DNA from 3 places in the Streptomyces sp. NPDC056452 genome. Region 2 is predicted to be linked to each of the others. Evidence: riboswitches for the same ligand, from Rfam matches in the RefSeq annotation. Region 2 holds a riboswitch; each other region holds the start of a gene.
The links. A riboswitch is a leader RNA that binds a small molecule or an ion and turns the genes downstream of it on or off. The one in region 2 is predicted to bind cobalamin.
Positions count from the first base shown of each region.

Region 1: linked by a shared signal. The riboswitch ahead of metE (5-methyltetrahydropteroyltriglutamate--homocysteine S-methyltransferase) and the one ahead of ACFQ6X_RS16600 (CbtB-domain containing protein) in region 2 are both predicted to bind cobalamin.
Region 3: linked by a shared signal. The riboswitch ahead of ACFQ6X_RS22545 (ABC transporter substrate-binding protein) and the one ahead of ACFQ6X_RS16600 (CbtB-domain containing protein) in region 2 are both predicted to bind cobalamin.

Region 1 covers NZ_JBHTRI010000026.1:45,862-52,241, forward strand. The annotation lists gene ACFQ6X_RS24415 (sigma-70 family RNA polymerase sigma factor) at 1-411, opposite strand, end outside; gene ACFQ6X_RS24420 (carboxymuconolactone decarboxylase family protein) at 495-944, shown strand; gene ACFQ6X_RS24425 (VOC family protein) at 1,198-1,566, shown strand; gene ACFQ6X_RS24430 (MerR family transcriptional regulator) at 1,633-2,370, opposite strand; gene ACFQ6X_RS24435 (DUF6194 family protein) at 2,445-2,906, shown strand; cobalamin riboswitch at 3,077-3,295, shown strand; gene metE (5-methyltetrahydropteroyltriglutamate--homocysteine S-methyltransferase) at 3,455-5,818, shown strand; gene ACFQ6X_RS24445 (isochorismatase family protein) at 5,979-6,380, shown strand, end outside.
Region 2 covers NZ_JBHTRI010000014.1:143,112-149,491, forward strand. The annotation lists gene ACFQ6X_RS16585 (SDR family oxidoreductase) at 1-210, opposite strand, end outside; gene ACFQ6X_RS16590 (GNAT family N-acetyltransferase) at 357-887, shown strand; gene ACFQ6X_RS16595 (CbtA family protein) at 979-1,755, opposite strand; gene ACFQ6X_RS16600 (CbtB-domain containing protein) at 1,782-1,997, opposite strand; adenosylcobalamin (AdoCbl) riboswitch at 2,042-2,139, opposite strand; gene ACFQ6X_RS16605 (histidine phosphatase family protein) at 2,275-2,868, shown strand; gene ACFQ6X_RS16610 (4'-phosphopantetheinyl transferase) at 2,792-3,502, opposite strand; gene ACFQ6X_RS16615 (metallophosphoesterase family protein) at 3,499-4,404, opposite strand; gene ACFQ6X_RS16620 (subtilase-type protease inhibitor) at 4,847-5,290, shown strand; gene ACFQ6X_RS16625 (DUF5133 domain-containing protein) at 5,647-5,874, shown strand; gene ACFQ6X_RS16630 (hypothetical protein) at 6,139-6,380, opposite strand, start outside.
Region 3 covers NZ_JBHTRI010000023.1:34,234-40,613, reverse strand. The annotation lists gene ACFQ6X_RS22560 (PRC and DUF2382 domain-containing protein) at 1-296, shown strand, start outside; gene ACFQ6X_RS22555 (ABC transporter ATP-binding protein) at 380-1,189, opposite strand; partial or broken gene ACFQ6X_RS22550 (FecCD family ABC transporter permease) at 1,186-2,221, opposite strand; gene ACFQ6X_RS22545 (ABC transporter substrate-binding protein) at 2,266-3,333, opposite strand; cobalamin riboswitch at 3,365-3,549, opposite strand; gene ACFQ6X_RS22540 (acyl-CoA dehydrogenase) at 3,825-5,717, opposite strand; gene ACFQ6X_RS22535 (carbohydrate kinase) at 5,767-6,380, opposite strand, start outside.

The sequences.
Region 1 (6,380 bases), on a different contig from region 2:
CGCGAACAGGTCGTGCAGGACGAACGCGAGCCGCTCGCTCGGCCGGAGTGAATCGAGGACGACGAGGAGCGCGGTCCCCACCGAGTCGGCGAGCTCCACGTCGTCCTCCGGCGCCGGGCCGTCGTCGACCGCGACGACCAGCTCGGGCAGCCGGTCGTCGTAGGACGCCTCGGGGCGGGCCCGTCGCGAGCGCAGGACGTCGAGGCTGAGCCTGCCGACGACCGTGGTCAGCCAGCCGGCGAGGTTGTGGATGCCTGCCGTGTCCTGGCGGGAGAGCCGGAGCCAGGCGTCCTGGACCACGTCCTCGGCGTCGGCGTGCGATCCGAGCATCCGGTGGGCGACCGCGCGGAGCCGGTCGCGCTGGGCCTCGAACGCCTCGGCCAGCGGGTCGGTGGGGCTGATCTCGGGCATGTGGTTACCTTCCTCGGAGCTGCTCCGTCGTAGGTGATGACGGGCCCGGACGGGCTCGGGTAACCGACGAAGGAGCAGGACAGATGGAAGCACGCATCAAGAGCCCGGCGAATCCCGATGTGATCACAGCGATCCAGCACCTCAGCAAGGCGGTTCACACCGGTGGCGTCGACCCGCTCGTGCTCGAGCTGGTCCATCTGCGGACCAGCCAGGTCAACGGCTGCAGCCCGTGCGTGTTCGCCGGTGTCGACTCGGCGAAGAAGCAGGGTGAGACGGAGGAGCGGCTGCACAACGTGGTCACATGGCGGGAGACGCCCTTCTTCACGGAGGAGGAGCGGGCGGCGCTCGCGCTGGCCGAGGCCGCCACCCGGATCCAGGACGGCGCACCGGGCGTGACCGACGAGATCTGGGATGCCGCCGCCGCCCACTTCGACGAGAAGCAGTTGTCGGCGATCGTCCTGAGCATCGCGATGACCAACTTCTTCAACCGGATCAACCGCACGACACGGGAACAGGCCGGGAAGACCTGGTGAGCGGGGCGCTGTGTACGTCTTCCGACGGGCCACGCGGAGACGGGCGATCCGATGGATCCCCCCGGACGCGCGATCGAGGTGATCACCCACCGGCACCCGTGGCCTGAGGGTGCCTGGCCGGGGACCGCAATGCGGGACCCGGCCGGGCGCCCTGCGGGCGGCAGAAATCGGTTCGCGCGGCGTGGGCCTGATCAATACCGTGTGACACCCGACGAGTTCGAGTCCACGCCCTCCCGGCTGTCACGGAGTTGCCATGCCCCCGCAGATGAAGCTGACGGCGATCACACTCGACTGCGCCGATCCCGAGGTGATGGCCGCCTTCTACCGGGAGGCCACCGGGTTCGAGCTCCACCCGAAATCCGATGCCGACTTCGCCGGCGTCACCCGTGCGGACGGACTCGTCATCGGCTTCCAGCGGGTCGACGGCTACCGCGCTCCGCGCTGGCCCGGCCAGGCAGTGCCGCAACAGAGCCACCTCGACTTCACGGTCGAGGACCTGGACGAGGCGGAGTCCCTGCTGCTGGAGTTGGGCGCGACCAAGCCGGAGCACCAGCCGGGCGGGGACAGGTGGCGGGTCCTCACCGACCCGGCCGGGCATCCCTTCTGCCTGACCAGAACCTGACGCGGGAAGAACGAACGGCCGGCCCCGCGGTGCGCCTGTCAGTGCCTGCCGGTCCCGCCCCCTGGTTCAGAGGCCGGGACCGGATGTCCGGTGTGCGGCACCGAGGACGGCGCCGAGTGCGGCGGCAGCGTCGAGAAGGGCGCGGGAGCGAAGCGTGATGCTCGCGTCCCGGGCCGCCAGCCCGGCTCGGACGTCTTGCGACCGGTCTCCGCGCCTCAGCCCGGGCATCAGGTTCCGGAGCGGCCCGATGCGGTACCCGGCACTGCGGAGCTGGTGGACGATCCGGGCGTCCCGGGCCTGGGCCGGCGAGTACCGTCGGGTTCCTCGCGGGGGCACCCGGTCCGGGACGACGAGCCCCTCGGCGTCCCAGTGCCGCAATGCCGAAGGGCGCACTCCGAGCGCGGCGGCCAGTTCGGAGACATTCATGGAGTCCGAAGGGCGCACGTCTTCGACGGGCTCGGCAGAGATCGCTTCCGCGGCCTCCCTGGCGAGCCTGAGTTGCGCCCGTTCCCGGTCGAGTCGCGCGTGTGCCGCGTCGAGGAGTGCGAGTACCTCCGAGATCGGGCACCGGTGCAGGGCGCGAACGATTCGCTTGGCCTCGACCGGGCCTGTGCCGACGGCGAGGGCCCGGTAGGCCAGCGCGGAGTGCAGGTGGACCTCTTCGTAGATCCGGTAACCCGCGGTGGTGCGCGTCGCGGGCGGCAGGACACCGTCGCGCTCGAGATTGCGCACCTGCTGAACCGAGCATCCGGCACGACGCGCGACATCGACGGTGCGCATGACCGGCGATTTGAGAGTTCCCACCAGCAGTGCTCCTGCCTTCCGACCGTCGTTCGCCTCAAAGTCTCCACGAGCACATTAATGAAACGCTTGAAGACATGAACATCGACGAGATCATCGGCTTTCTGGGAAACCTCGACGGGGTCCTGGCCATCAGTCCGGGCCCCGACGACGGCTCACCGGAGATCAGCTGGGGAGACACGTTCTTCTACTACTCTCCTGGCGGTGTCGCGCCGGGAGCGACCCAGCCGTTCGCGACGATCGTGACGAAGAACTATCCGGGCGACGCGAGTTCGCGCCTGGACCGCCCGGACACCTTCCGCGTCAATATCGCGGCGGGGAAGGAAGCCTTCGTCGCCCGGACCGGCCACGCGCCGCGCGAACCAGGCGTCGACGACGACCCCGGCGTCACCGATACCGTGATCGCACATCCCGTCTACGGCTCCGCCGGCTGGCTCGCGGTGGTGAACCCGGGCCCCCGGACCGGCACGGCGACCCGCGAGCTGCTCCACGCCGCCTATCGACTCGCACGTTCACGCCACGAGCGACGCACCGGGTAGCGCCGATCCGGTCGGCCGGATGCCGGCCGGACGAGCGTGCCGTCAGCCGCCCGGGGCCGGGCCCGGATCCGCCTGCTGCGCCCAGGGCGACGGCTCGCCGAACGGATCCCGGTGGCTCACGTCACGTTCCGGAGTGTGAACAATGGCGGCCGAGGGGCGGCTCGCCCTCTAGCCTTGCCCGTGCAACTGGTTCGCCCTGTCCGCCAGGCAGGCGCGTCGCAAGAGGGAACCCGGTGGGAATCCGGGACTGCCCCGCAGCGGTGAGTGGGAACGACCTCCGTCATACGCACTGGATTCCGAATGGAGTCCGGGAAGCGACGGCCAGTAGGAATCTGCCCCGGCAGATGCGCCCGCGAGTCCGAAGACCTGCCAGTTGCCCGTACGTGACCTACCACGTGCGGATATCCCGGTGACCTCGTGGGCGGGTCGGCGTACATACCGGACGGAACCTCACGCCGTGGCGTGCCCAGGATCCGTCCGGTTCGTCCTCCCTTCGCGTCCGTGTCCCGTCCCGGGATCTCAGGAGTCGTCTCGCGAAGGAGATTTCCGTGACAACGAAGTCCGCAGCAGCGGCATCGGCGGCGCACGCCACCGTGTACGGCTACCCCCGCCAGGGCCCGGACCGGGAGCTGAAGAAGGCCGTCGAGGGTTACTGGAAGGGCCGCGTCACCGCCGACGCCCTCCGCCGGACCGCGGCGGACCTGCGCCGCTCCACCTGGCGGCAGCTGGCCGGGGCCGGCGTCCACGAAGTGCCGACCGGCGACTTCTCGTACTACGACCACGTCCTGGACACGAGCGTCATGGTCGGCGCTGTCCCCCCGCGGCACCGTGCGGCCGTCGGATCCGACGCTTCCCCGAGCTCTCGGCTTCGCTCGAGCAGGGGATGCCCCATGGACGTCTACTTCGCGATGGCCCGCGGCACTCAGGATGTCGCGCCGCTCGAGATGACCAAGTGGTTCGACACCAACTACCACTACCTCGTACCGGAGCTCGGACCGGACACCGTCTTCACCACCGACTCCACCAAGCAGGTCACCGAGCTCAAGGAGGCCCTCGCGCTGGGTCTCGCCGCCCGCCCTGTGCTGGTCGGTCCGGTCACCTACCTCCTGCTGGCCAAACCCGCTCCCGGGGTGGCCGCGGACTTCCGACCGCTGACTCTCCTGGACCGGCTGCTGCCGGTCTACGCCGAGGTGCTCGCCGACCTCCGCGCCGCCGGTGCCCAGTGGGTGCAGCTCGACGAGCCCGCCCTGGTCCAGGACCGCACGCCGGCCGAACTCGACGCCGCTGCCCGCGCCTACCGTGAACTCGGCGGTCTCGCCGACCGCCCCAAGGTGCTCGTCGCCTCCTACTTCGACCGGCTCGGCGACGCCCTCCCCGTGCTGGCGAAGGCCCCGGTCGAGGGCCTCGCCCTCGACTTCACCGGCGCCGCCGCCGCGAACCTCGACGCGCTGGCCTCGGTGGGCGGGCTCCCCGGCAAGCGGCTCATCGCCGGAGTGGTCGACGGGCGCAACATCTGGATCAACGACCTCGAGCGGTCGCTGTCCACCCTGGGTACGCTCCTGGGTCTCGCCGGCCGGGTCGATGTGGCCGCCTCCTGCTCCCTCCTGCACGTTCCGGTGGACGCGGCGGCCGAGCGGGACATCGACCCGCAGATCCTGCGCTGGCTCGCCTTCGCCCGGCAGAAGACGACGGAGATCGTCACCCTGTCCAAGGGCCTCTCCCAGGGCACCGGCGCCATCGCCGCGGAGCTCGCGGCCAACCGGGCCGACCTCGCCTCGCGGGCGAACTCCCCGATCACCCGCGACCCTGCCGTACGGGCCAGGGCCGCGGCCGTCACCGACACGGACGGCCGCCGCTCCCAGCCCTACGAGGAGCGGGCAGCCGCGCAGCGCGCCCACCTCGGCCTGCCTCTGCTGCCCACCACGACGATCGGCTCCTTCCCGCAGACCGCCGAACTGCGCACGGCCCGCGCCGATCTGCGGTCCGGCCGTATCGACTCCGCCGCTTACGAGCAGCGCATCGAGAGCGAGATCCGCGACGTCCTCTCCTTCCAGGAGAAGGCGGGCATCGACGTCCTCGTGCACGGCGAGCCCGAACGCAACGACATGGTGCAGTACTTCGCCGAGCAGCTCACCGGCTACCTCGCCACCCAGCAGGGCTGGGTCCAGTCCTACGGAACCCGCTACGTCCGCCCGCCGGTGCTGGCGGGCGACATCTCCCGGCCGCATCCGATGACGGTGCGCTGGACCTCGTACGCCAACTCGCTCACCGACCGTCCGGTCAAGGGCATGCTGACCGGGCCGGTGACCATGCTCGCCTGGTCCTTCGTCCGGGACGACCAGCCGCTCGGCGACACTGCGCGCCAGGTTGCGCTCGCCCTGCGCGACGAGGTGAACGACCTCGAATCGGCGGGCACTTCGGTCATCCAGGTGGACGAACCCGCCCTGCGCGAGACCCTTCCCCTGCGCGCCGCCGACCGTCGCGCCTACCTGGAGTGGGCCACCGAGTCCTTCCGTCTCACCACCGGGGGCGTACGCCCGGACACCCAGATCCACACCCACATGTGCTACGCGGAGTTCGGCGACATCGTCCAGGCGATCGATGATCTCGACGCCGACGTCATCAGCCTGGAGGCCGCCCGCTCCCATATGCAGGTGGCCCGCGAGCTGGCCGCTCACGGCTACCCGCGCGAGGCCGGGCCGGGCATCTACGACATCCACTCCCCTCGGGTGCCGAGTGCCGAGGAGGCAGCCGCCCTCCTGCGCAAGGGGCTCGAAGCCATCCCGGCGGAGCGTCTGTGGGTCAATCCCGACTGCGGCCTGAAGACCCGCGGCTGGCCCGAGACCCGTGCGTCGCTGGAGAACCTGGTCGCGGCCGCCCGCACGGTGCGGGCCGAACTGCCGCAGTCCTGATGTGAGTCGAGGGCCGGAAGCCGGGTGCGGAAGCACCTGCCTCCCGGCCCTCGACGCCGGACAACCTGAACCAGCCCACCGAAAGTTAGGTTAGGCTAATCTAAGGAGCTACGGAGTTCGCACGCAGTCGTGCACGCGTCATCAGGGAGGGGAAACGCCCATGGGCCTGCCCGACGTCGACTCCTACCCGATGCCGGCCGCCACCGCCCTTCCCCGCTCGCGTGCCGCGTGGCGAATCGATCCCGCACGGGCCGCACTGCTGGTCCACACCATGCAGAACCACTTCGTCGACATGTTCCCGGCAGGGCGTTCCCCCGTGGTGGAGCTCGTGGACAACATCGCGGCACTCCGGGAACTCGCGGGGAGGCTGGGCATACCGGTCGTCTTCACCGCCGAACCGGCCGGACAACTGCCGGGACAACGTGGGCTCGTCGGCGAACTGTGGGGCCCCGGCATCGGGGGCGAACCGGAGGCCGCCGCAGTCGTCGCGCCCCTCGCACCTCGCGCCGGCGAGCATCTGCTGGCCAACGTGCGCCCCAACGCCTTCCTGCGCAGCCATCTC
Region 2 (6,380 bases):
GTCCGCCTGAAACGCGAATCCCTCGCCACCTGCGGAGATGACAGCCTCTACGGCCGCTTCCGCCTCGGTCTTGTTGCCCGCGTAGTTGACGACGACGGCGAATCCGTCGGCCGCGAGCCGCTCGGCGCTCTCGCGGCCGATGCCTCGCGAGCCCCCGGTGACCAGGGCGACCCTGCGCGGCGCGGTGGTGTGCTGCTGTTGCTCACTCATGACCTGCTCCTGCGATAGAGGGGCCCCGGCCGTCTCCGCGACCCGACACGAACAACGCTAACACCATTACCGTAGCGACGCTACGTACCGTCGCGTACCGAAACTCGCATGCGTCGGCCCCTGTGGAGGTGATACTCCGGCCTGTCATGGACAACCTCATGACGACACGCCTCCTGCTGCACCCGCTGAGCGCGGCCGAAGCCGCATCGGTGGAGGCGGGTGAACCGCCGGCAGGCACGCTCTGGGCACCCGGATACCCCGGGGACGGGGACCGCGGTGTCGCCCGCCGCTTCCTGGAGACCTGCGCGGACGCCGGCAGCCCCCAGCCGTTCGGCGCCTACGAGATCCGCCGCCGCGCGGACGGCCACGTGATAGGTGGCGTGGGCTTTCACGGAAGGCCCGATTCCGACGGCCGGGTGACGATCGGCTACGGCTTGATCCCCTCGGTTCGTGGCCTGGGGTACGCCTCCGAAGCGCTACGGGCCCTTCTGGCCTTCGCGCGTTCCCAGGGGGTCGCGTCCGTGAAGGGCGACGCCGATCTCGACAACACCCGGTCGCACCACGTCATGGCAGCGGCCGGTATGCGGCTGGTCGGCGAGGACGACCGGCTCAAGCACTTCCGTATCGACTGGAGCACGAACCGGGCGGACGTCTGGACCATGACGCCTGACGCCTGAACTTCGGGCTCCGCCCGGAGCCCGTACATGACGGAACCCGCCGGGAATCCCGGCGGGTTCACTTGCCGTAGGCCCCTACGGGGCTCGCGGGTCAGCTCACGGCATCGGCCGGGCGGGGTGCCGTACGGTCACCCGCCGACGACGCGGTACGGGCGGCCGGTACGAGAAGCCGCTCGGTCAGGTAGCCGAAGACGAGACCGAAGGCGGTCCAGAGCGTCGCCTGGACGGCGAGCGTGGACAGCCGGAACTCCCACAGCAGGCTGGCCGGGAAGTCCGTGCCGACCTCGTTGAACGAGGGCAGGAAGGCGTAGGCGAGCCCGATCAGGAGGACATAGCCGGCGCCTGCGGCAGTCGTCGCGTTCCAGTTGCCCAGACGGGGTGCGAGACGTTTGCCGAGGATCACGGCGGCAACGGCCAGCAGCACGCTGAGCGCGACCATCAGGAAGAACATGCCGGTGCGCTGTCCGATGGTGTCGGGGTTGCCGACAGCCGGCGGGTTCGCCGGGTACTTCAGGAACGGCACGACGTACACCGTCAGCAGGGCCCCACCCGCGACGAGTGCGGCCGTGGCCCTCGGGCCGAAGCTGCCGATGCGGCCGAGGGCGTAGCAGAAGACGAGTGCGGCGATGCCGCCGATGGCCACGCCGAATACGAGGACACCGGTGGCGAGCCCGCCGGTTGCCTGCATCGTGCGGCTGACGAGTTCCTCGCCGCCGCCGTGGTCGTGGGTGTGTGACTCTTCCAGCGCGATGGCGGCGTCCACGCGGGACTCACCGAGGAAGTAGGCCACGGCAAGGGCGAGCGCGCCGGCCACGAGGCCGGCGAGCATGCCGCGGACGAGCAGAGCTCTGACCGATACGGAGTTCATGGAACGTTCCCCTGATTCCCGGAGTTTCAGTGGCAGGGGAATCCGAGGAGGTGGCGTCCGTCGTGGACCCACTCGTGCACGGACTCGCCCGCGAAGACCGCGGTGGCGCCCTGCTCGGCTCCGACGAAGTACAGCAGGACGAGCATCAGGATGCCGAAGAAGACGGCCCAGGGGGCAATAGCCTTCAGGGAGATGGGGGTGATCGCGGGTGCGATCGCAGCTGGGGCAGCAGAATGTGCCATGGCAGAACCTCCTGTGGGAACACGCGTCCCTGTCGTGGTGCCTGAGACGAAGGTGCCGGGTCTGACTTTCCCGCAGAACGAGCGGGTACACAGTGGCGCGACCGTGCCGGATTCTCACCGGACTTCCGTTCACACCTCGTCTTGGTTGCCGCGACCATACCGCCTGTTGCTCGGGCGCCGCCACGGTGCAACCGTCCCGGTCACGGCCCGCGGCGCGGGCCGTGTTCCCATGGGGCGCCTACGCATCGGGCAGTTGTTCAAGAAGGGGAGGGCGAGCATGACGGTACGGGTGATGTTGATCTCACCGGCCATGAATGCCGCGTCGAGGGAGGCGCGCTTCGAGGGTGACGCACCGTTGGACGAGGCGGGTCTGCGCAGGGCCGGGGACGCCGCCGGTGACGTACCGGGAGCCGACCGGTACGTGCGCGGTCCATCGGAGCGCTGCCGGCAGACCGCTCAGGCGCTCGGGCTCGACCCTCGTGCCGAACCTGCTCTCCGCGACTGGCACATGGGGCACTGGAGCGGGCAACGGCTGTCTGACGTGAGCGCCGCCGAACCCGACGCCGTGTCCGCCTGGCTGAGCGACCCTTCGGCCGCCCCGCACGGGGGCGAGTCGCTCCTGGACCTGGCTGCCCGGGTGGGCAGTTGGCTGGAGACCCTGGCCGGGGACGGCGATGTGCGGGTCATGGCCGTGGTCGAACCCGCGGTCGTCCGCGCGGCGGTGGTCCAGGCGCTGGATCTGCCGGTACAGGCCTTCTGGCGGCTCGACGTTCCCCCGCTCGCGCTCACCGAGCTCAGCGGACGGTCGGGCCGGTGGAACCTGCGGTGCGGTCGCCCTCCGGAGGCACGTGGGGCAGGGCGATCGCGGTAACCGCGAACCCGTCCTGGACCAGCCACTTTCCCTCGAACGACCCCGGTATCCCGGGCGCCGTACGGTGCAGCTGTGCCGTGAAGGTGCCCCGGTGCCGAATCCCTTCACCCCGGCGGAATTCGACCTCGGCCTCGTCGAAGTCGAGCTCGATGCCGGTGAGCGGGTACCAGGTCTTGAAAACGCTCTCCTTGGCGCTGAAGAGCAGCCGGTCCCAATGGGGGGCCACGCCGCCCGCCACGGGCCCGATCCGCCGCCGCTCCGACGGAAGCGAAATGACCTCCCACACGTCGGCCGGCAGTGCTTCGTCCGGTTCCGCGTCGATGCCGAGTGCGCGCACTTCGGACGCCCGGGCCAGCACCGCGGCTCGGTAGCCCTCGCAGTGCGTCATGCTGCCCACGACGCCCTCGGGCCACAGGGGCGCCCCCCGGTGGCCGCGCAGCACCGGTGTGGGCGGCAGCCCGAGGGCCGCCATGGCTCGTCTCGCGCAGGCGCGCACGGCCGCGAACTCGTGCCGGCGCTTGTCCACGCTGCGAGCGACCAGTTCCGCTTCCTCGGGGTAGAGCGTTCCCGCCGGAGCATCCGCCTCGAAGGTGTCCGCGCAGGCGACGTACTCGGGCACCAGTTGCTCGATCACGCCTCCTCCCCCGGCCCGTCCGGGGGCTGTTCGCCCGTGTAGGGAAGGATCTGACGCAGCAGGCCACGGGGGTGGCCACGTTTGCGCCACTCCCTGGGGTAGCCGATCGAGACCTCCTCGAAGCGCACTCCGTCGAACCAGGTCGTACGGGGGATGTGGAGGTGCCCGTAGACGACGGCGGCGACGTTGAAGCGGCGGTGCCAGTCGGCCGTCAGTTCCGTGCCGCACCACTGGGCGAACTCCGGGTACCACATGACGGATGTGGGTTCGCGCACCAGCGGCCAGTGCCCGGTGATGACGAGAGGGACGTCCGGGTCGTGCGCGGCGAGCCGCTCCTCGGTCTGCGCCACCCGCGCCCGGCACCAGTCGTCCCGGGCGGGGTAGGGGTCGGGGTGGAGCAGGTACTCGTCGGTGCAGACGACGCCGGCCTCGTGCGCCTTGGCCAGGGATTCTTCCTTGGTCATCGTTCCGGGGGCCCTGAAGGTGTAGTCGTACAGCAGGAACACGGGGGCGACGGCCACCGGCCCGTCCGCTCCCTGCCACCGGGGGTACGGGTCCTCCGGTGTCGTCACGCCGAGCTCGCGGCACACCTGGACGAGGTGCTCGTACCGTGCCTGTCCGCGCAGTCGTACGGGATCCTTGTCGACGGTCCACAGTTCGTGGTTGCCGGGGGTCCACACCACGTGGGCGAAGCGGCCCGCCAGCATCTCCAGCGCCTGTGCGACCTCCTCGGCCTGCTCCGCCACGTCGCCCGCGACGATGAGCCAGTCATCGTCGTGCGACGGGTGCAGCTTGTCGGCGATCGGACGGTTGTCGGTGATCCCGAGATGGAGGTCGCTGACGGCGAGAAGCCGGCCCCGCCCCGGCGGCGATTGGCGGGCCGGGTCGCTCAGTTGACTCATTGTTCGAATTTACCGTCCTGCTCGCTCCGCCGGGCCTCTTGTCCTCGGCGCGTCCCCTCCGCGGCACGCCTCCCTCGGCCGCCGTGGAACACCCGGCGAGAGCTCCGACGGACCTCGGCGGTTCGCTCCGAAAGCCGCGACCACAGGTCGCCTCCAGAGCTGCTCAAGCACTGCTTTCCGGCCGAAGCCTGCGGTTTCACGCGAAAACCAGATCGACATCACCGCAGGTCAGGCGGTAGTTCGCGGTTGTACCACTGCAACCTGTCCATATGGCGGACACCCGGCACGAGGCGTTCACACCACGTCCGAGCTGCCCGAACGGCCATTCGGTAGGTCCGTCTCGCGGAGGTTGGGCCGGAAAGAACTGATCGATGTGCACTCACTCCCCGCAGGCGCAAGACTCCCCACCGCAATCACCACTTCACGCAAAGGAGCTTCACGCATGCGTTACAACCTCGGCAGATTCTGCGTAATCGCCACGGTCTCCACACTCGTCCTGTCGGGCACAGCAGCCATGGGCGTCGCGCAGAGCCGGCCCGCTCAGCCGACCAGCCTCTACGCCCCGTCGGCCCTCGTCCTGTCGGTCGGCAAGGGCAGCGCCGACGAGGTCACCGTCCAGCGGGCCGTCACCCTGAGCTGCGCGCCCCGCCCGCAGGGCACGCACCCCGCGCCCGCTGCGGCGTGTTCCGAACTGCGCGCGGTCAACGGTGAGTTCGCCCGGCTGACCACGCCGCGGTCGCCCGGGAAGTGCACGCGCCAGTGGGACCCCGTCGTCCTCGACGTGACCGGTGTGTGGCAGGGCCGCAGCGTCTCCTGGTCGGCCGGCTTCGGCAACGCGTGTGAGATGCAGGCAAGCCTGGGCGAAGGACCGGTCTTCGCCTTCTGATCGAGCCGTGCGCCGCACGTGGTCGAAGGGCCCGGTCGGCGGGGGTGCTGACCGGCTCGGACCTGCGCCATGCGGCCGCCGGCGCTCGCGGCCAACGGAGTCGGCAGGGAACCTGCGCCGCTTCGGCCGGGTGCCGACTCGAGGCAGTTCGGCACCCGGGCTCCCGAAACTCGTTGCCACGACACCGTCGCCGCCGTCCCGACCTGCCGTCGGGGCAGCCTGGGTGCCCCGACGGAAGCGGCCTCCGCACGACCACGGTTCGAATCCGCCCGGGCATTCAGAGGGTGGTCTGGACGTGAGGAACTGGGGTAGGCGGGTCGCCGAATGACTCGTGAGCGAGCGAAAGGGAGACTCCGGTGCTGATGGCCCATCCTGCGGTACTGCGGAACCTTGTCGATCAGTACGACACCCTGCGCATTCTGCGCGCAGAGAACGGTGACGCGGAGGTGCAACGACGCATGGACGACGTCGCCTACACGCTCTGCGTGGCCACGGGCACCCGGGACATCGACGCCGCACTCATCGCCGCACGCCACCAATTGCCGGGCGCGCGCCCTCAGGACGACTCCGTCCTCACCACCTGAGGGAACTGAGCGCAGGAGCCGCTGTCGCCGTTGTCGGGCGGCAGCGGCTCACGTTCAACAGGCCTGCGCTCTGCAGTCGTTGAGCAACGTCGTGTTCCTGTGACCAGGAGCCCAGGTCGTGGCCGTGGTGGCACGACCTGGGCAGGAACCGGCCCGGGCCGGTGCCCGTCAGCCGACGTCCACGTTCGGCACCCGCGTCATCGTTCGCGCGAGCCGCCGCACCCTGGGGCCTCCTGTCCCGTTCTCGCGAACGAGGACCGGACGTCACCCCGTCGACTCGTCCGGGGTCGGGTGTTCCGGGTGAACGCCGGCATTGCGGGCGGCGTTGCGACCCGAGCCGGCCTCGTCGGGGTCGGGCTGTTCGTCGTCGGTCCCGGGGTCCGATTCCGCTTCGGGGCGTTCGGTATTCGGCGGGAGAATCACGTCGAGCGCGTCCTCGCCCTCCTGGACCTGTTGGTCAGGCATATCGGCAGGTACAGGCGGCGGGCTGCCCTCCGCCCCGGTGT
Region 3 (6,380 bases), on a different contig from region 2:
CCGTGTCCCACGAGGAAGTACGCGTGGTGCGCGAACCCATGCGGTCGGGCGAGAAGTCGACCGGGACGACGAGCATCGGCGAAGAGGACGTCGAAGTCACCCTGCACGCCGAACGCGCCACCGTCCGCAAGGAGGCCGTCCCGGTGGAGCGCGTCCGCCTCGAAACCAACAAGGTCACCGAACAGAAGGAAGTCTCCGCCGAACTCCGCAAGGAGAAGATCGACTACGCGGACGGCAAGGACATGGGCAGCGGCAAGGACACGGGCGGCGAGTTCGGCCAGGGACGCCGCCGCTGACCCCCTCACTCAGCGGCGACAGGCCGCGCGACAAGCAGCGAGGGGCGGACCCGGACGACGCGGGCCCGCCCCTTCGCCGTCGGTCACCCGGAGACCGGGCCGCCCGCGGCGGCCCCCGGCAGGAAGCGCACCGACGGCCTGCCGTCCGGCCCGTCGGGCGTCACCACCGCCCGTACCCGGTAGACGTCCGCGACGAGTTCCCCGGTGATCACCTCCGCGGGCGTTCCGCAGGCCACCACCCGTCCCTCCTTCAGCACGGTGACGCGGTCGCAGAACATCGCGGCCAGGTTGAGGTCGTGCAGCGCCACCACAGCGGTGACGGGCAGTGCGGAGACGAGGGCCAGCAGCTCCAGTTGGTGCTGGATGTCGAGATGGTTCGTCGGCTCGTCCAGGAGGAGTTCACGAGGCCGCTGCGCGAGTGCACGGGCGATCTGGACGCGCTGGCGCTCACCGCCGGACAGGGTGTGCCAGGACTGCTCGGTGCGGTCGGCCAGGCCTGTACGCTCCAGCGCCTCACGCACGGCGTCCTCGTCCTCGCGGCCGGGCGCCGTCCAGGCACGGCGGTGCGGGATGCGGCCGAGGCGGACGACGTCCAGGACACTCAACTCGACCTGGGTCGTTGCGTGCTGGTCGACCACGGCGACGCGTCGGGCGACGGTGCGGCGGCCGGTCTCCGCGAGGGTACGGCCGTCGAGGGTCACCGCGCCCGCGCCCGGGCCGAGGACGCCGGCCATGATGCGGAGCAGTGTGGACTTGCCGGATCCGTTGGGCCCCAGGAGTCCGACCGTGGCACCGGGCGGCGGCGCGATGTCCACTCCGTCGAGGACGATCCGCCCGCCCGCTTCCCGCGTCACGCGCTCGGCCCGCAGGCCCTCGGTCGCGGCGGCGGTCATGTGGCCCTCCGGGTGCGGTACAGGACCAGCACGAAGGCGGGCACACCGATGAGGGCGGTGACCACTCCGACCGGTACCTCCTGCGGGTCTAGGACGGTGCGGGCCAGGGTGTCGACCCAGACCAGGAACACCGCCCCGGCGAGCGCGGTGACCGGCAGGAGACGCCGGTGCCCCGAGCCGGTCAGGGCGCGGGCCGCGTGCGGCAGGACGAGGCCGACGAAGCCGATGGCGCCCGCCGAGCTGACGAGCGCCGCGGTCAACAGCGCAGTGGTGCAGAGCAGCACGATTCTGGTGCGGGCGACATGGACGCCGAGGGTGGCCGCCGCGTCCTGGCCGAAGGCGAAGGCGTCGAGCGTACGGGCGTGTCCGAGGCAGATCAGCAGTGCCACGGCGAGCACTGCCGCGCACATCCACACATCGGTCCAGCCGACCCCGCTCAGGGAGCCGAGCAGCCAGAACAGCACACCGCGGGTCTGCTCGGCGTCGGCGGCGGTCATCACGACGAAGGAGGTGAGCGCGGAGAAGAGCTGCATCGCCGCCACACCGGAGAGGACGACCCGGTCGGTCGTCCCGCCGAGCGTGTGGCTGAGCAGCAGAACGAGGGCGAACGAGCAGAGGGCGCCGATGAAGGCACCGGCCGAGATCGACACCGCTCCCCCCACCCGCTCCGAGGATGACGACCACGACCGCTCCGGTGGACGCCCCCGAGGAGACACCGAGGACGAACGGGTCGGCGAGCGGGTTGCGCAGCAGTGACTGCATGACGGTGCCGCACACCGCGAGTCCGGCTCCGCACACCGCGGCGAGCAGGGTGCGGGGCATGCGCAGGTTCCAGATGATCCCGTCCCGGATCGGGCTGAGCCGCGAGTCCCCGGGGCCGAGATGGGCCGCCACCGCGGACCAGACGTCCGGGACCGAGATCCGGGCGGGCCCGATGGTGACGGCGACCGCGACGGACAGGAGCAGGAGCGCCGTCCCGCAGCTCCACAGGAGGCCGTCGCGCAGGACACGGACACCGGCCGGGCGTGACACCGGTGCCTCCGGTGCGCGTACGCCGGCGGCCTGTCGGGTGTCGGTCACCCCGCGAGCCCGAAGCCGCGCAGCCCTGCGGCCACGAGCTCCACGCCTTCGACGGTACGGATGGAGGGGTTCATGGCCTGGCCGCTGAGGAGGACGTAGCGTTTGTGCCGGACGGCGTCCATGTTCCTCGTGGCGGGATTGGACTCCAGGAACTGGATCTTCTTCTCGGCGCTCTCGGCGGTCTGCGACTTGCGGGTCAGGTCGCCGATGACCAGGACGTCGGGGTTGCGGTCGGCGACGGTCTCCCAGTTGATCTGGGGCCACTCCTCGTGGGTGTCGTCGAAGACGTTCTTCGCGCCGAGCTCCTCGGTGATGATGCCGGGCGCCCCGCAGCAGCCCGCGAGGTAGGGCGACTCGGCGTTGGCGAACCAGTAGAGCAGGGTGGCGTCCGATGCCTCGATGCCTGCGGTCGCCTTGCCGATACGTGCCCGGAGGCGGGCGACGAGCTCGTCACCGCGTTCCTGGACGCCGAACACCTTGGCCAGATCGTGCACTTCGGTGTAGACGCTCTCCATGGTCAGCGGCTTCGTACGGGAACCGTCCCCGCCTTTGCTGTTGTCCTTGGCGGTGCAGTCGGCCGGCGAGACGTAGGTGGGGACGCCGAGGTCCTCGAACTGTTCGCGGGGCGCGACACCGCCCTTGCCGAGCGTCGATTCGAACGAGGAGCTGATGAAGTCGGGTTCCTTGTCGAGGACCTTCTCCGAAGAGGGCCGGTTCTCGGCGATGCGGGGGACGCTCGCACTGGCCTTCTCCAGGCCCTTCATCACCGGATCGGTCCAGGTGGAGGTGCCCGCCAGCCGGTCGGCGAGGCCGAGCGAGAGCAGGATCTCCGTCGACCCCTGGTCCAGGGAGACCGCGTGGTGCGGGGCGGCCGCGACGGTGACGGTGCGTCCGCAGTTCTTCAGCGTCACGGGGTAACCGGCGGCGCCGGCGTCCTGCGTCGTCTTGTCGGACGAACCGCCACCGCAGGCGGTCAGCAGGACAAGTCCCGCCGTGAGCAGGGCGGTTCGGCGTACGGTACTGGCTATGGGCGGCACTGGGTCCCTCTGCGTCCTGGGGCTCATGCGCGGAGCCCGGTACGAAGCACCGCTCCCGGTACGGGAAACGGGTGCCAGCAGGTTTTCGGACTCGGGTTCATCCGGACGGGACGCCTTCCCGGACCCCGAGGGTGTCCAGTGGCCGTGGCCCCGCCCGTCCCCCTCACCGCTGCGCGTCAGCTCCGGTTTCGCACCGGATTCCCTGACTCCACGTGGAGTGTGACTGGCCTCTGCAAGCTATCACGCAGCTGAACGCAGGCCTCGGGGGCCGCGGCCGGCACGGCGGGTGGGGCGTCCCCCGCACCGGCCCCTCCTCGACCGGGACCTGCGCTCGGGGTCAGGACCTGCGCCGAACCGATTCTCCGGCTCTCACGTGCGGCGTCCACGCCGGCGGGCGAGTACGGACGCCGTGCCCCAGTACGCGAGCAGGACAACCCGCAGGCCGAGGATCTCGGCGGCCTCGCGCACACGCCGGGCCCCGGCCGCACCGGGTGGTGTCCGGACGGGCCGTCGGCCGCTCACCGTGCGGCCGGCGGCGAGGGCTCGGCCGGGCCCCGGTGCCAGGGGCCGTCCGGGTCGTCGTACGCGTCGGCGTAGTCCGGTCCTGCGATCGGCCAGTCGGCGAGCAGCTCTTCCGGCAGCGCGAAGGACTCGACCAGTTCGGGTGCGTGTGCGGCGACGGCCGCGATCAGTTCCTCGGTGGCCTCGGGCAGTTCGTCGACCTGCTGGGCGGTCAGGTGACCTGCCGCCAGCAGGTCCCCGCTGTTGCGTGCCACCCACTGGAGGGCGAACAGCCGCTGCAGCTCGGCCAGTCGCTCCCGGGCGGCCCCCTCGGGGAGCGTGGCCAGTGCCTCGGCGTACCCCTCGGCCGCCTGTCGGTACGCGTGGGCCTCGACCCCGCGCAGGGCGGCACCGGAGGCCGCGTTCCACCGCGCGAGCGCGTCGTCGTGCGGTGCCCGGAGCGCGCGTTCCCTGGCCCGGGTGAACCAGATCTCCTCCACCGCGTCGAGGAGCCTGCCGAGGAACCGGGGGTCGGCCAGCTCACCGGGGGTCCGGTCGGCCGGGATGTTGCCGGTCCCGTCCGCCGGGTCCTGCGAGGGGTCACCGGGTGCCGGTCCGGCGGCGAAGAACATGTCCGCCGCCGCCTTCGCGTGGACGGCGAGGTTGTCGCCCTCGGCCGTGATGGCGCCTTCGACCCCGGTGACCAGCTCCGTCATGCCGTTGTTCTCCAACAACGCCTGCGCACCGCAGCGTTCACGGCACTCGACGATGACCGCGCGGGCCTGCCAGGTGATCCACCCCTTGGCGACCGCCACCAGGCGTTCCGCCTCCGCCCTGTCCTCACCGGAGCGGCGCTCCCACCGGTCCAGAGCCCGGCGGTGCAGCAGGCTCATGGCGAAGACCGTGGCCATGGCCGAGGCGAGCGGCCCGTGGTGGGTCCGGTGGGCGTTCACCGGAATCTGCCCGGCACCCCGGGTGCCGGAGATCATGCGATGGCCGCCGTAGCGGACGGCGACCGCCAGCGTGGCGCGGGCGGATCCGGCCGCGCAGGCGCTCATGGAGATCCGCCCCGGGGTCACACGGCCGATGGATGTCAGGAAGCGGCGCCGCCGGTCGGCGGGGGTACTGCTGAACCCTCCGTCCCCGCCCGGCATCCTCCCGTCTCCCAGCAAGGCGTCCCGCCCCACGAACAGCCGGTCGAACGAGGTCAGGCAGTGGTCCACGGGGCTGCCCATCCGGGCCGGCAGGCGCCGGACCCGTACCCCTGGAAGGGCCTGTACGTCGTCGGTGAGCGGCACCAGGAAGAGGTGGACGCCGTGGTCCGTCCCGTCGGCGAGAAGGCGTGCGGCGACGAGCCCGGTCTTCGGTCCTCCCGCAGGACTGGTGTTGGGCATGAACTTCTGCGCCCCCGCGTTCGGGGTGTGCAGGACGAACCCGTCCCGCTCGCGGTCGTACGTCGCGGTCGTCTCCAGGGACGCCGCGTCGTTGCCGTGCGCCACCTCCGTACAGAGGAAGGCGCCGATGCGCCGCATCCCCAGAAAGTCGGACAGATCGCGGTCCGTGCCGGCGTCGTGGTCGAGAAGACTGCCGAGGAAGAGGCTGTAGTGGATGCCCGCAACGGTGGTGAGCGCGGGGTCCACCGGGCCCAGCCATTCGTGCAGGGCGGCCAGCGCGCGCGGGTCGGCGGCGAGGCGGGCTCCGCTGTCGAGGGACCGGTTGAGGATCCGCAGCCGGTCGTAGGCGAGGGAGAGCCGCTCTTCGGGGGTACCGCCCGCGGGGCGGCGGAACGGTTCTGTACTGATCAGCCGCCGCCAGAAGCCGTGCTCCCGGCGGAAGTCCGCGCCGAGGAGGACTCCGGTCAGCAGATCGGCCGTGGACGGTTGGACGGTGTCGGTAAGGGTCACGGTCATGAAGGACTAAACGACCGGGGCGGGCGGGAGGACACCGGCGGCCCCGTCCTCAGGCCGCCCTGGGGACAGGCGCCCCGGTCAGTCCCGCCGCCAGCTCCTCCTCGTCGGGCGGAAGGGCACCGGCCCGTGCCACGGTCACGGCGGCCGAAGCCGAGCCGTGGCGCAGCACGTCGCCCAGCGTCCCGGTGTCCAGTGAGCGCAGCCGTGCGCGGCCGCCCTCCCCGAGCAGTCCGTGCGCTGCCAGGGCGTGGAGCGTGCCGGACATGAACGCGTCGCCCGCTCCCACCGTGTCGACGACCCGGACGGGCACCGCGTCGACGCGCAACGTCGCACCGGGAAGGAACGCCAGCGCCCCCTCGGCACCCCGCGTGACGAGGACGACCGCCGGGCCGGAGCGCAGCCACAGCTCGGCGGTCTTCTCGGGTGCCTGACCCGGGTACAGCCACGCCAGGTCCTCGTCGCTCGCCTTGACCACATCGCTGAGGGCGACACAGCGTTCTACCCTGCGTACGGCCTCGGCGCGATCTCCCATCAGCTCCGGCCTCACATTCGGGTCGAAGCTGACGGTCGCGCTCGCCCGGAGTGCTTCGACGGCGGCGAGGACAGTCCCGGCCCCGGGCTCGACGACGGCGGCGATCGACCCGGTGTGCACGTGCTGCGCCG